4 regions of the Shewanella sp. SG44-6 genome follow, and region 4 is predicted to be linked to each of the others. Evidence: predicted binding sites of a transcription regulator. Region 4 holds the regulator's gene; each other region holds the start of a gene.
What was found. Region 4 encodes sigma-54, which starts transcription at its own class of promoters, with help from an activator protein. Its sites were predicted from a motif close to GTTGGCACGNNNNTNGNNT; they were not measured.
Positions count from the first base shown of each region.

Region 1 (3,218 bases), on a different contig from region 4:
TGGCCTCGATTGGCTCAGACAAATCCCCAGAAAATTTTGTGGTTGCGCTTGGTTACGCGGGTTGGAGTAAAAATCAACTGGAACAAGAAATTGCCGACAATACCTGGTTAACGATCAAAGCTTCGGCCGAGTTATTATTTAACGTAGAACCTGAACAAATGTGGCAGTCGGCCACCCAACAACTCGGTTTCGATATTTGGCAAATGTCGAGTCAAATAGGTCATGCTTAACAATAGTTCGCTGCGCTTCTAGGGCGGACTTCGTCCTGCTAGGGTCGCTGCGCTTCTAGGGCGGACTATGTCCTGCTAGGGTCGCTGCGCTTCTAGGGCGGACTTCGTCCTGCTAGGGTCGCTGCGCTTCTAGAGCGGACTGCGTCCTAGCAGCGTAGCGCTCTAGGCTGTTACTTTTAAAGCGTCCTCTAAAGATTAAACAAAGAGATATACATGCAACCACAAACCGTTCTAGGCTTCGACTATGGCACCAAGAGTATCGGTGTCGCTATCGGTCAAGCCATCACTGCCAGTGCCACGCCTTTATTATCGATCAAAGCGGTTGATGGTATCCCTAATTGGGATGATATCGAAAAATTATTGAAAGAATGGCAACCTGATCTTGTGGTTGTTGGCTTGCCATTAAATATGGACGGCACCGAGCAAGAGATGACTCAACGGGCCCGAAAATTTGCTAATCGAATTAATGGTCGATTTGGTGTCAAAATTGCCACCCAAGATGAACGCCTAACCACTGCAGATGCCAAAGCGCGCTTATTCGAATTAGGTGGTTTTAAAGCATTAACCAAAGGCCAAGTGGATGCCGTGTCAGCGGTGTTAATTATCGAAAGTTATTTCGAAAACCAATTCTAACTTAATGCCTCGATTCTAGGGTCGCTTCGCTACTAGGGCGTGACTGCGTCACTGCTAGGGTCGCTTCGCTGCTAGGGCGTGACTACGTCACTGCTAGGGTCGCTTCGCTACTAGGGCGTGACTGCGTCACTGCTAGGGTCGCTTCGATGCTAGGGCGTGAGTGCGTCACTGCTAGGGTCGCTTCGCTACTAAGATTTTACAGGATCTAGCAGCGTAGCGCTCTAGCATCTAGGCTCTATAGCTTGTTATCGCTTCATTTGCCCCAAAATGGTGCAATTTTTATTCATCGTTGCACATATCTTCTTATCCTGTTCAATACACCTTTCTACCTCATCTTCATTTTTAAATTAATAAAATCAACTATATCAATGATTAAACTCTATTTGTGCTATTAAGGTGCAAACTTATTACGTTTGGCACATATCCTGAATCTATCTTAAGTAAGTCGGATTAGATTAAGCGCGATAATGACTCATTCGCTATATTTATTACTTGTATAGCACTTAGCCGCGTAGCGTTCCTAGCAGTGACGAAGTCACGCCCTAGCACCTCGCAGCGCAGCGATCTAGCAGGACGCAGTCCGCTCTATGCTTAGTTTCGTTCAATGATTGAAAAGGACAGGATATGACAACACGACCACTTATCTTTACTGACATAGATGGCACTTTACTTGATCATTTTGACTACAGTTTTAGCCATGCGATTGAAGTGATTGAAGCATTGAATGAAAGGAAAATTCCGATTATTGCCAATACTAGTAAAACCTTTGCTGAAATGGAAAAGCTGCAACAAACCATTGGTTTTAATTCACCGTTTATTTCAGAAAATGGTGCGGCAATATATATTCCTATTGGTTACTTTGACCAACAACCACCAGACACATTTACCCAAGGGTATTATTGGGTAAAAGAGTTTTGTCAGCCGCGAGAATACTGGCTTGATTTGTTAAAACAACATACGCAAGCATTTAACGATGACTTTATTGGTTTTTCATCTCTATCAGTTGAAGCATTATGTGAGATCACCGATTTATCGCCAGATAATGCCAGGTTGGCTTTGATTAGGAATTATGCCGAGCCAGTACTTTGGCAAGGCAGTGAAACCAATAAACAAGCCTTTATTGAATTAATGACCCGTGTTGGTGCACATACCCTACAAGGTGGACGCTTTCTTCATGTTGGCGGCGATACTGATAAAGGCAAAGCGATGCAATGGTTAGCGGATGTCTATTCCCAGCAATATAACACTCCCGTGACCACCATTGCGCTCGGTGACAGTGGTAATGACAATGCCATGCTCGAAGCCGCTGATCTGGCAATCCAAATCAAATCCCCCGTTCATGAGTTTCCTTCATTAGCGACGAAAAATCCCAGTATCAAAAGTAGTGAATTTGGCCCTAAAGGTTGGGCTGAATGTATTAAGCAAACTCTGCTGTCGTCATCGGCTGAATCACCTGTAAAGCAACTATCATTAGGAGGGGCGTAATATGGCCGATTTTTACCAAAATGGCATTGTCACCACAATGCATAATTTAACCCGACGTAGCCATGAAGAGCTGGAGCAAGATTTAATAACGTTTTCAAAAACACGTCCGTTAGGACTCATTTTGCCATCCTTGTATTCAGAGCTAGAAGGTGATGCCCTTAAAGATATCGTCAGTAAATTAAAACAGGTGCCGTATTTATCCGAAATCGTCATTGGCTTAGATAGAGCCGATCTTAAGCAGTACAAACACGCGTTAAGCTTTTTTGGTGAATTACCACAGCATCACCGCATTTTGTGGAATGATGGCCCACGCTTACAAGCGCTGGATGCAAAATTACAGGCATTAGGATTAGCCCCCAAAGAGTTGGGTAAAGGTCGTAATGTATGGTACTGCATGGGTTATATTTTGGCTTCAGGTAAAACGGAATCGGTTGCGTTGCATGATTGCGATATTGTCACTTACGAAAAGTCGTTGCTGGCTCGTTTACTTTATCCTGTAGCCAATCCACAGTTTCATTATGAGTTTAGTAAAGGCTATTACGCGCGAATTTCGAATGGTCAAATTAATGGTCGAGTGTCACGCCTATTAGTTACGCCGTTGATTAAAGCGCTTAAAAAAGTAGTCGGTTATAACGAATATTTAGAATACATGGACAGTTTTCGTTATCCATTAGCGGGTGAGTTTTCATTTAGACGAGACGTGCTCAATGACCTGCGTATTCCAAGCGATTGGGGCTTAGAAATTGGTGTGCTATCAGAAATGCAGCGTAATTATTCCCATAACCGCATTTGTCAGGTCGACATTGCTGATAATTACGATCATAAACATCAAGACTTATCATTGGATAATGAAGAAGCTGGTTTGTCTAA
Region 1 covers NZ_JACJER010000052.1:12,493-15,710, forward strand. The annotation lists gene H5185_RS11095 (YqgE/AlgH family protein) at 1-230, shown strand, start outside; gene ruvX (Holliday junction resolvase RuvX) at 444-863, shown strand; gene H5185_RS11105 (HAD-IIB family hydrolase) at 1,488-2,348, shown strand; gene H5185_RS11110 (glycosyl transferase) at 2,350-3,218, shown strand, end outside.
Region 1: the regulator sigma-54 is predicted to act here: its motif matches at 1,276-1,294, upstream of H5185_RS11105 (HAD-IIB family hydrolase).

Region 2 (3,218 bases), on a different contig from region 4:
ATATCGAAGAAGATATTAGTTTTGAGGCTAAAATGGGTGATGGCTCTGAGCCTGAATCTGGTTTCTTTGGCAAGCTACTGGGGGCTGGTAAACGTGCCATTTCGGGTGAGGGGATTTTTATGACTCACTTTACCAATGAAGGTCAACATAAACGAAAAGTGGCATTTGCTGCGCCGTTTCCTGGGACTATTTTGGCGATCGACTTAGCTCAACATCAAGGCGAACTTATCTGCCAGAAAGACAGCTTTTTAGCAGCGGCTTTAGGTACGCAAGTGAGTATGAAGTTTAATAAGCGATTAGGAACCGGTTTTTTTGGTGGTGAAGGTTTCATTCTACAAAGCCTTAAAGGTGATGGTATGGCATTTGTGCATGCCGGTGGCACACTGATAAAAAAAGAACTGCGTGGTGAGACATTGCGAGTTGATACTGGGTGTTTAGTCGGATTTACGCCCGGGATTGATTATGATATTCAGCGCGCTGGTTCTTTAAAATCAATGGTGTTTGGTGGCGAAGGTTTGTTTCTTGCGACCTTACAAGGTCATGGGACAGTATGGTTACAAAGCTTACCGTTTTCTCGCATGGCTGACAGAATTATTGCTCATGCACCATCTCGTGGTGGCAAAGATCAGGGTGAAGGATCTGTGCTTGGTGGAATAGGGCGGATGATTAACTAATCTGGGCATTGGCTGATCTTATTCATTTTCGTTCGCAGTTAGATGCTCAGACGATTTAGCGCTAATTGTCTGAGCCGTCTTTAGGAAGCGGCTTTTAAAAGAATAGTTACCTGTTAGCGACCAGCTGCCCAGTGGTTAATTCAAGGTTATTAATCTACGTTTGTTAGTTTCATAATATGTTGGTATTGCTCTTGTGTGACGGGCTGAACACTCAGGCGAGTACCTTTAGCCACTAGTACCATATCTTGCAGTAAGGGATCTGCCTTCAATTGCTTCAAGCTGACTGGGTTAGAGAATTTGGCCATAAATTGAATATGCACTTGCCACCAACGAGGTGCAGTGGCGTCAGATTTCATATCAAAATACGCTGAGCGGTCATCAAAAGCGCTGACATCAATTTGAGGCTGACTGCTAATGTTGGCTAAACCTACAATGGCAGGTACTTTGCAGCTAGAGTGGTAAAACAACACTAGATCACCCAATGCGATTTGATCGCGAATATAATTACGTGCTTGATAGTTACGAATACCTTGCCAAGCAACCGTTTGCTGCTCACACATCTGAAGATCATCAATGCTAAAGTCATCTGGTTCAGACTTCATTAACCAATAGTTCATGCGATTCCATTACTGTCATTAAAGAGAGTGAATTACTTTTCTGTGCTTGATTATGGCAATGTACACGCTGCGAAGACAATTAGGCAAATAAAAAGCCGATAGCACTGTGCTATCGGCTTTTTATAACAGTGGTCATTCAACAGTTATTAATGAATGCTAATAAGTCGGTTTGGCAATAACAGTTTGACCAATAGGGGTTAAACTTAATAAGGCTAACTTAAGATGTTGTAACGCGAAAGGAATACCTATAATTGTTACAAAACAAGCCAATGCATGGACTAGATGGCCAATCGCAAGCCAAATACCAAAGCATAAAAACCATATAACATTACCGACTAAACCTAACGTGCCAGTGCCAATATCTTCTTGGCCTGAAAGGTGTTTTCGGTTAACCGTTTCTTGCCCAAATGGCCAGAAAGCTAGCTCGCCAATAACAAAACATGCACGGCCAAATGGGATACCAATGATACTGATAAAGCATAATAGCCCCACCAACCACCATGCTAGGCCCATGATAAAACCACCCATAAGAAACCAAGCAATATTAAAGATTAAGCGTAAAAGTGACATTTTCAATCCTATCAATAGTCAATATTACTTAGAATATAGCGATATTCATGCCATCTTTTTAACTGTTTGATTATAATAGGTTAAATGTTAATTTTTTACTTTATGATTAGGTGTGTGTGATGAGTAATACAAATGAATCGATGAGATTTATCATTTTTTAGTTAAAATACTCATATTACAGTTGATTAAGGCAATGTATGTTTTCGATAAGCCCAGTACAAGCGATGAACTTTGATGGACGCAGCATCTATATTAAACGGGATGATCTATTACATGCTGATTTTAGTGGTAATAAAGCGCGTAAATTTTATCATTTCCTCCATCATGATTATTCACACGTTACCCAGCTAGTGGCATCGGGCTCGGCACAAGCCAACTCATTATACTCCTTGTCTGTACTTGCAAAGCTGCAAGGATGGAAATTTGATTACTATGTAAGTCATATCAACACATTCTTGTTACAACATGCTCAGGGTAACTATGCTGCTGCCATACAAAATGGTGCCAATATTATTGATGTCAGTCATTTGGCCGATGCCGAAAACCTTCAAGGTATGCATTTAGACGATGCGATGCAATACATTGTGTCGTCGCACCCAAATTACACAGATAAAAATCAATTACTATTTATTCCCGAAGGTGGACGTTGTGGGTATGCCGAAACCGGGATAACACAACTCGCCAGTGAAATTATTCAATGGGCTCAAGACCGACGACTAAATGAATTGATGGTATTTCTCCCCTCAGGTACGGGGACCACTGCGGCTTATTTAAATAAACAAATTATTCAACAACTGACTCAATTATCATTAACGGAAGTTTTTGCTATTGAGGTGTTAACTTGCAGTACTGTTGGCGGAGATAAATATTTACGCCAACAGTTTTCACAATTAGTTGATGAGATTTATTTTCCTAGAATTATTAATGATGGTCATAAATATCATTTTGGGAAATTATCACAACGTTGTTTTGATATGTGGAAAACAGTTTGCCAGTCGGGAATTGAATTTGAATTGTTGTATGATCCGGTTGGCTTTTTAGTATTACAACATTATTTAAATAGTCAGGCTGTCAGTGCCACCAATGTTCTTTACATACATCAGGGGGGAGCCTTAGGCAATAAAACCATGTTACCAAGATACCAACGAAAATTTCCTCACTCGGTTTGATCACACCAGTGCAGGATACATTTTTGCTACAAGGTATTGATAGTAAGAGAAATAGGTTTTTTAGATGGTTAACTTGGGGTTTAAAATTGAAGAGTAACTTGAAAATAAGCTAGTGAGCTATTCATTTTACTCTGTTTTAATAAACATCGGTAATTGAGAGGAGAATACCGAGAAATGAGTTTATTAAA
Region 2 covers NZ_JACJER010000027.1:7,659-10,876, reverse strand. The annotation lists gene H5185_RS07020 (TIGR00266 family protein) at 1-674, shown strand, start outside; gene H5185_RS07015 (EVE domain-containing protein) at 824-1,291, opposite strand; gene H5185_RS07010 (YccF domain-containing protein) at 1,448-1,861, opposite strand; gene H5185_RS07005 (1-aminocyclopropane-1-carboxylate deaminase/D-cysteine desulfhydrase) at 2,059-3,030, shown strand.
Region 2: the regulator sigma-54 is predicted to act here: its motif matches at 1,898-1,916, upstream of H5185_RS07010 (YccF domain-containing protein).

Region 3 (3,218 bases), on a different contig from region 4:
TAAAAATTTGCTTTAGTACCACAGTGGTTTCAATACTCGCGACAAACTTGAGGTTACCAAGAGATTTCTTGATGAAGTGCTCATAGGAAACTAAGTCTTTAGCAACTATTTTGAGCACATAATCATAAGCCCCAGTCACTACTGCACACTCCATCACTTGTGGGAGTTGCGCCATAGTAGATTCAAATAATGCGGTTGATTGATCAGTATGCTCAGTTAAACGAACCGATGTATAAACCACCACATTCAAGCCTACCTTTAGCGGATCAACTTGCGCACCATAACCTAAAATAACCTTATCTTGCTCAAGCTTTTTGACTCGTCGCAAACAAGGAGTATCTGACATATTAACCTTGTCGGCTAATTCAGAAACAGCCATTCGGCCCTGACGTTGCAGTATTTCTAATAGCTTGAGGTCTTTCTTATCCATTGAACACATCGTTTTTGAGTGAGTGATTAACGGTATAAATATCACACTCTTGAGTGAAATCCTCTAAAAACTTACGTTATTCACAAAAATATCAAACAATTGCGCACTACAAAAAATAAGCCTGACAAGATTGTTATTTTTTCACATAAAAAACCCGATAAGTGATTATCGGGTTTTGTTGACTGATTTATTGCCGAAGCAATTGAGTCGTTACAAGCTGTAGTACATTTCAAACTCAAGTGGATGAGTAGTACGCGCTACACGCTCAGATTCTGCTGTTTTAAGCTGAATATAAGACTGAATAAAGTCTTCGCTGAACACGCCGCCTTTAGTTAAGAACTCATGATCCGCTTGTAAATTTTCTAGTGCGTTTTCTAATGAAGTCGCAACCTGTGGAATTTCAGCCGCTTCTTCAGCAGGTAAGTCATATAGATCTTTATCCATCGCTTCGCCTGGGTGGATCTTGTTTTGAATACCGTCAAGACCAGCCATTAGCAATGCTGCAAAACCTAAATATGGGTTTGCATGTGGATCAGGGAAGCGCGCTTCGATACGACGACCTTTAGGGCTTGGTACCACTGGAATACGAATTGAAGCACTGCGGTTACGAGCAGAATACGCAAGCATAACTGGCGCTTCAAAATGTGGCACTAAACGCTTGTAAGAGTTAGTGCTTGGGTTAGTGAATGCATTCAATGCACGAGCATGCTTAATGATGCCGCCAATGTAATAAAGAGCAAGGTCACTCAAACCAGCATACTTATCACCAGCAAATAAGTTTACGCCATCTTTAGACAAAGATTGATGCACGTGCATACCACTACCGTTGTCGCCAACGATTGGTTTTGGCATAAATGTCGCCGTCTTGCCATAAGCATGAGCCATGTTATGAACGACATACTTAAGAATTTGAATTTCGTCCGCTTTTTTAGTCAATGTGTTAAAACGCGTAGCGATTTCGTTTTGACCGGCTGTTGCCACTTCATGGTGATGCGCTTCAACCACTTGACCCATTTCTTCCAGCACTAAACACATTGCTGAACGTAAGTCTTGTGAAGAGTCAACTGGCGCAACTGGGAAGTAACCACCTTTCACCATTGGACGGTGACCAGTGTTACCTTCTTCATAGCTTTTAGCTGAGTTCCATGAAGCTTCTTTAGCATCAATTTTAACAAAACAACCTGACATGTCAGTACCAAAACGGACATCGTCAAATAGGAAGAATTCAGGCTCTGGACCAATCAATACTGTATCTGCAATACCAGTAGAAATGAGATACTGCTCAGCTTTTTTTGCAATTGAACGTGGGTCGCGATCATAACCTGTCATAGTACCAGGCTCTAAAATATCACAACGAATAAGTGCGGTTGTTTCTTCAGTAAAAGGATCAAGTACAAACGTTGTAGGATCAGGCATGAGTACCATGTCAGATTCATTAATGCCTTTCCAGCCTGCGATTGAAGAGCCATCAAACATTTTACCGTCTTCAAAAAATTCTTCATTTACTTGATGAGAAGGAATAGAAACGTGCTGCTCTTTACCTTTAGTGTCGGTAAAGCGTAAGTCTACAAACTTAACTTCTAACTCTACAAGTTGTTTTAAAACTGATTCAACTGACATTCTCAAGCCTCCGGTAGGGTAAAGGGTTGTCCCTTAATATAATCTTGGTATTCGCCAGATGGTGCATCTGGAAAACGAATCTGTACATAATGGTCTGTAATAAGCGATATTCATGCCACTTCGCTAACTAATTGATTTTATTGATATGAGACTTCTATCAAATCTTCAAAAAAATAAATCTGCACCATCTTCGAGCGCCACTATGTTTCATCATGGTGCAAAAGTCCATAATAGTGCACCCTGTAAATATGGCTATTTTAAACAATGTCACATTTTTGTATTACAGTATGGTTATGCTTAATATATAAACGTTTTATGCTGTTTTTTAATCCATAGCAAGCGATAGATTTACAAGTGTTCAAAAATAATCCTATCTACAAAAGCTGCTGTGAAGTAGAATGGCACGCTTTTTTACAGTAGCTATAACCTATAACTACTGTTAGATCCTTTTTTTTTATTTGCTGGTTTAGAGGTTTATCCGTGCTAGAGAATTTACGTAACATCGCCATTATTGCCCACGTTGACCATGGCAAAACAACCCTGGTTGACAAAATGTTGGCGCAGTCAGGAACCCTTGCATCTCGTGGAGAAGCTACTGAGCGGGTTATGGATTCTAACGATCTTGAAAAAGAACGTGGGATCACCATTCTGGCAAAGAACACAGCCATCCAGTGGAACGACTACCGTATTAATATCGTAGATACTCCTGGCCACGCCGATTTCGGTGGTGAAGTTGAACGTGTTCTATCTATGGTTGACTCAGTATTACTTTTGGTTGATGCAGTTGATGGTCCTATGCCACAAACTCGCTTTGTAACCAAGAAAGCATTCGCTCAAGGCCTTAAGCCAATTGTTGTTATCAACAAAATTGACCGTCCAAGTGCTCGTCCAGATTGGGTTATTGACCAAGTATTCGATTTATTCGTTAACTTAGGTGCCACTGACGAACAACTGGATTTCCCAATCGTTTATGCTTCGGCATTAAATGGTTTTGCAACCTTAGATCCAGATGTAGCGAGCGATGATATGACGCCGCTATTCCAAACTATCGTTGAGAAAGTGTCTTTCCCAGATGCTGATGCAGAAGCGCCATTCCAAATGCAAATTTCTCAAATCGATTATAACTCATACGTGGGTGTTATCGGTATTGGGCGTATTACCCGTGGTA
Region 3 covers NZ_JACJER010000121.1:9,654-12,871, reverse strand. The annotation lists gene H5185_RS17590 (Lrp/AsnC family transcriptional regulator) at 1-430, opposite strand, end outside; gene glnA (glutamate--ammonia ligase) at 641-2,050, opposite strand; gene typA (translational GTPase TypA) at 2,531-3,218, shown strand, end outside.
Region 3: the regulator sigma-54 is predicted to act here: its motif matches at 2,152-2,170, upstream of glnA (glutamate--ammonia ligase).

Region 4 (3,218 bases):
TCATCGCTATAGGCAACCCTGCAACGTTTTCACAAGAGTTAGACGACGGTCAAATTGGTACCGCCAGTGCCAACGAAATAAGCTATGATCTTGCTACCACTACACTGACATTGACAGGTAATGCCAAACTGGATCAATCTGGTAGCCAAGTAACCGGTAACCGTATTAAGTACAACATTAACGCTCAAGAGCTGATTGCTGAAAGTACTGGTACAGGGAAAGATCGCGTTATTACTATTATTCAACCTGAGAATTTCCAAGACGAGACTGCACCAAAGCAAAAGCTCCCTGAAATTCCTGTTAAAAAGCAGATCAAACCATGACCCAAATAACCCTAACGGCTGAAAATTTAGCTAAAAGCTATAAAACTCGTCAGGTTGTTAAAGATGTGAGTTTAACCGTTAAAACAGGCCAAATTGTTGGTCTTTTAGGCCCCAATGGTGCAGGTAAAACAACCACGTTTTATATGGTTGTCGGCTTAGTGCAAAGCGATAAAGGTCGGATCTTAATTGATGATGACGACTTAACCGCCGACCCAATGCATCTTAGAGCTCGCAAAGGGATTGGTTACTTGCCGCAAGAAGCCAGTATTTTTCGCAAACTGACCGTATACGACAATATTATGGCCGTGTTGCAGACTCGCAAAGAGCTCACTACCGACCAACGGATTGAGCAAGTAGAGCATTTACTAGAAGAATTCCATATCACCCATATTCGCGACAGCCAAGGCATGTCGTTGTCTGGTGGGGAACGTCGTCGAGTAGAGATAGCGCGCGCGCTGGCCGCTAATCCTAAATTTATTTTGCTCGATGAGCCTTTTGCGGGGGTTGACCCTATTTCTGTCATCGACATAAAAAAAATCATTCAACAGCTTAAAAACCGCGGCTTAGGGGTATTAATTACCGATCATAACGTACGTGAAACCTTAGACGTCTGTGAGCGAGCTTATATTGTCAGCCAGGGCAATTTAATTGCCGAAGGCACACCTGATGAGATATTGAGTAATCAACAAGTTCGGGCTGTGTACTTAGGTGAACAATTCAAGCTATAGTTACTTTACTGGCCTTTTAGTCTATCTAACTCATTTCATTGAACGATATCTAAATAGCGTTAAATGTCATTGATGTATGTGACAATCGATTACAGTTTTCGAGATTGTCATTTTTATGGAAATCATCTAGGGATAAGCGGTAAATGAAAGCGTCACTCCAACTCAAAATGGGTCAACACTTAACCATGACCCCTCAATTGCAGCAAGCGATCCGCTTACTGCAATTATCGTCATTGGAGCTACAGCAAGAAATCCAACAAGCATTGGACTCAAACCCATTGCTTGAAATAGAAGATGAGTTTTCTCAAGCAAAAGACTCAGTAAAAGAAAGTCGCGACCAATCGGACACCGACTTTAGTGACAACAGCGTGGTCAATATAGAAAAAGACACCTCAACAGTCGACACAGCAGAATCCATGACCAAAGAAACCATGGACGATTTAGCTATGGATACCACATGGGATGAAGTGTACACCGCCTCACCAATGTCAGGTTCAGGCAGCGCTAGCATGCGCGATGATGATATGCCATTCCAAGGTGAAACGACTGAAGGCTTATATGAGCATTTAGAGTGGCAAAAAAATCTCACGCCATTTTCTGACACTGATCGAGCAATTGCTACCGCGATCATTGATGCCATTGATGAACGCGGCTATTTAACCCAAAGCACTGAAGATATTCTCGAAGCCATGGGTGATGAAAGTGTTGAACTAGATGAAGTTGAAGCGGTATTAAAACGTATTCAACACTTTGATCCCGTTGGTGTTGCCGCACGAGATTTAAGCGAATGTTTATTCATTCAATTAGCCCAATATGCCGACACAACCCCACATATAGACAATGCCCGTCTGCTCATTAAAGACTATTTAGATTTAATTGCTGGGCGCGATTTTAGATTATTGATGCGCAAAACCAAGCTCAAAGAAAACGAGTTGCGTGACGCAATCACCTTAATCCAGTCACTTAACCCTCGCCCGGGCTTGTTAGTCACCGCTATTGATGACGAATATGTTATTCCTGATGTAACCGTACTAAAGAAGAATGGCCGTTGGGTTGTAGAGTTAAACCCAGACAATATGCCTAAAATTGGCGTTAATCAACAATATGCAGCCATGGCTAGAAGCAGTAAAAACTCTGCCGATAGCCAATTTATTCGCGGTCATTTACAAGAAGCTAAATGGTTCATCAAGAGTATCGAAAGCCGCAATGAGACCTTATTGAAAGTCGCCAATTGTATTGTGCAATTTCAGCAAGGTTTCTTTGAATATGGTGAAGAAGCCATGAAACCTATGGTGCTCAATGATATTGCTGAAGCAGTAGAAATGCATGAATCAACTATTTCACGGGTTACCACTCAAAAATATATGCACACACCACGTGGGCTATTTGAATTAAAGTACTTTTTCTCTAGCCATGTCAGCACCGACGATGGCGGAGAATGCTCATCTACCGCTATTCGTGCTTTTATCAAAAAACTGGTTGCAGCAGAAAACCAGCAAAAGCCATTAAGTGACAGTAAAATGGCCCAACTGCTGGCAGATCAGGGGATCAACGTTGCGCGTCGTACGATTGCAAAATACCGCGAAGCGATGCTCATTCCGCCCTCAAACCAACGTAAGAGTTTATAACCTACAAGGCAACGGAGGATTTTTATGCTTATCAATATGACAGGTAGAAATATCGACATTACCGAATCTTTACGTGAATACGTTCAAGGTAAATTTTCAAAGCTTGAACGACACTTCGATCAGATCAATAATGTACACGTTGTGCTCAATGTAGAAAAATTACAACAAAAAGCAGAAGCTAAAATCAACCTTAATGGTGCAGAGATTTTTGCCATGTCAGAAAGCACTGATATGTATGCTGCAATAGACGCCCTGATCGATAAACTCGACCGTCAGGTAATTAAACACAAAGAGAAGTATACAAAACACTAACGATGGAACTTTGTACCATTCTGCAGCCGGAATGCACTACCTGTGCCACACCGGGCAGTAAGAAAAAAGTACTGGAACTCATCAGCAATTTAGTCGCTGCCCAGTACCCACCCCTATCTTCGCAAGAGGTTTTTGAAAGCCTATTAGCGAGAGAGAAAATGGGTAGCACAGGTATAGGAAATGGCATTGCGATACCTCATGGTAGATTAACGACCATAGAACATCCG
Region 4 covers NZ_JACJER010000136.1:4,481-7,698, reverse strand. The annotation lists gene lptA (lipopolysaccharide transport periplasmic protein LptA) at 1-323, shown strand, start outside; gene lptB (LPS export ABC transporter ATP-binding protein) at 320-1,051, shown strand; gene H5185_RS18425 (RNA polymerase factor sigma-54) at 1,195-2,679, shown strand; gene hpf (ribosome hibernation promoting factor) at 2,704-2,991, shown strand; gene ptsN (PTS IIA-like nitrogen regulatory protein PtsN) at 2,994-3,218, shown strand, end outside.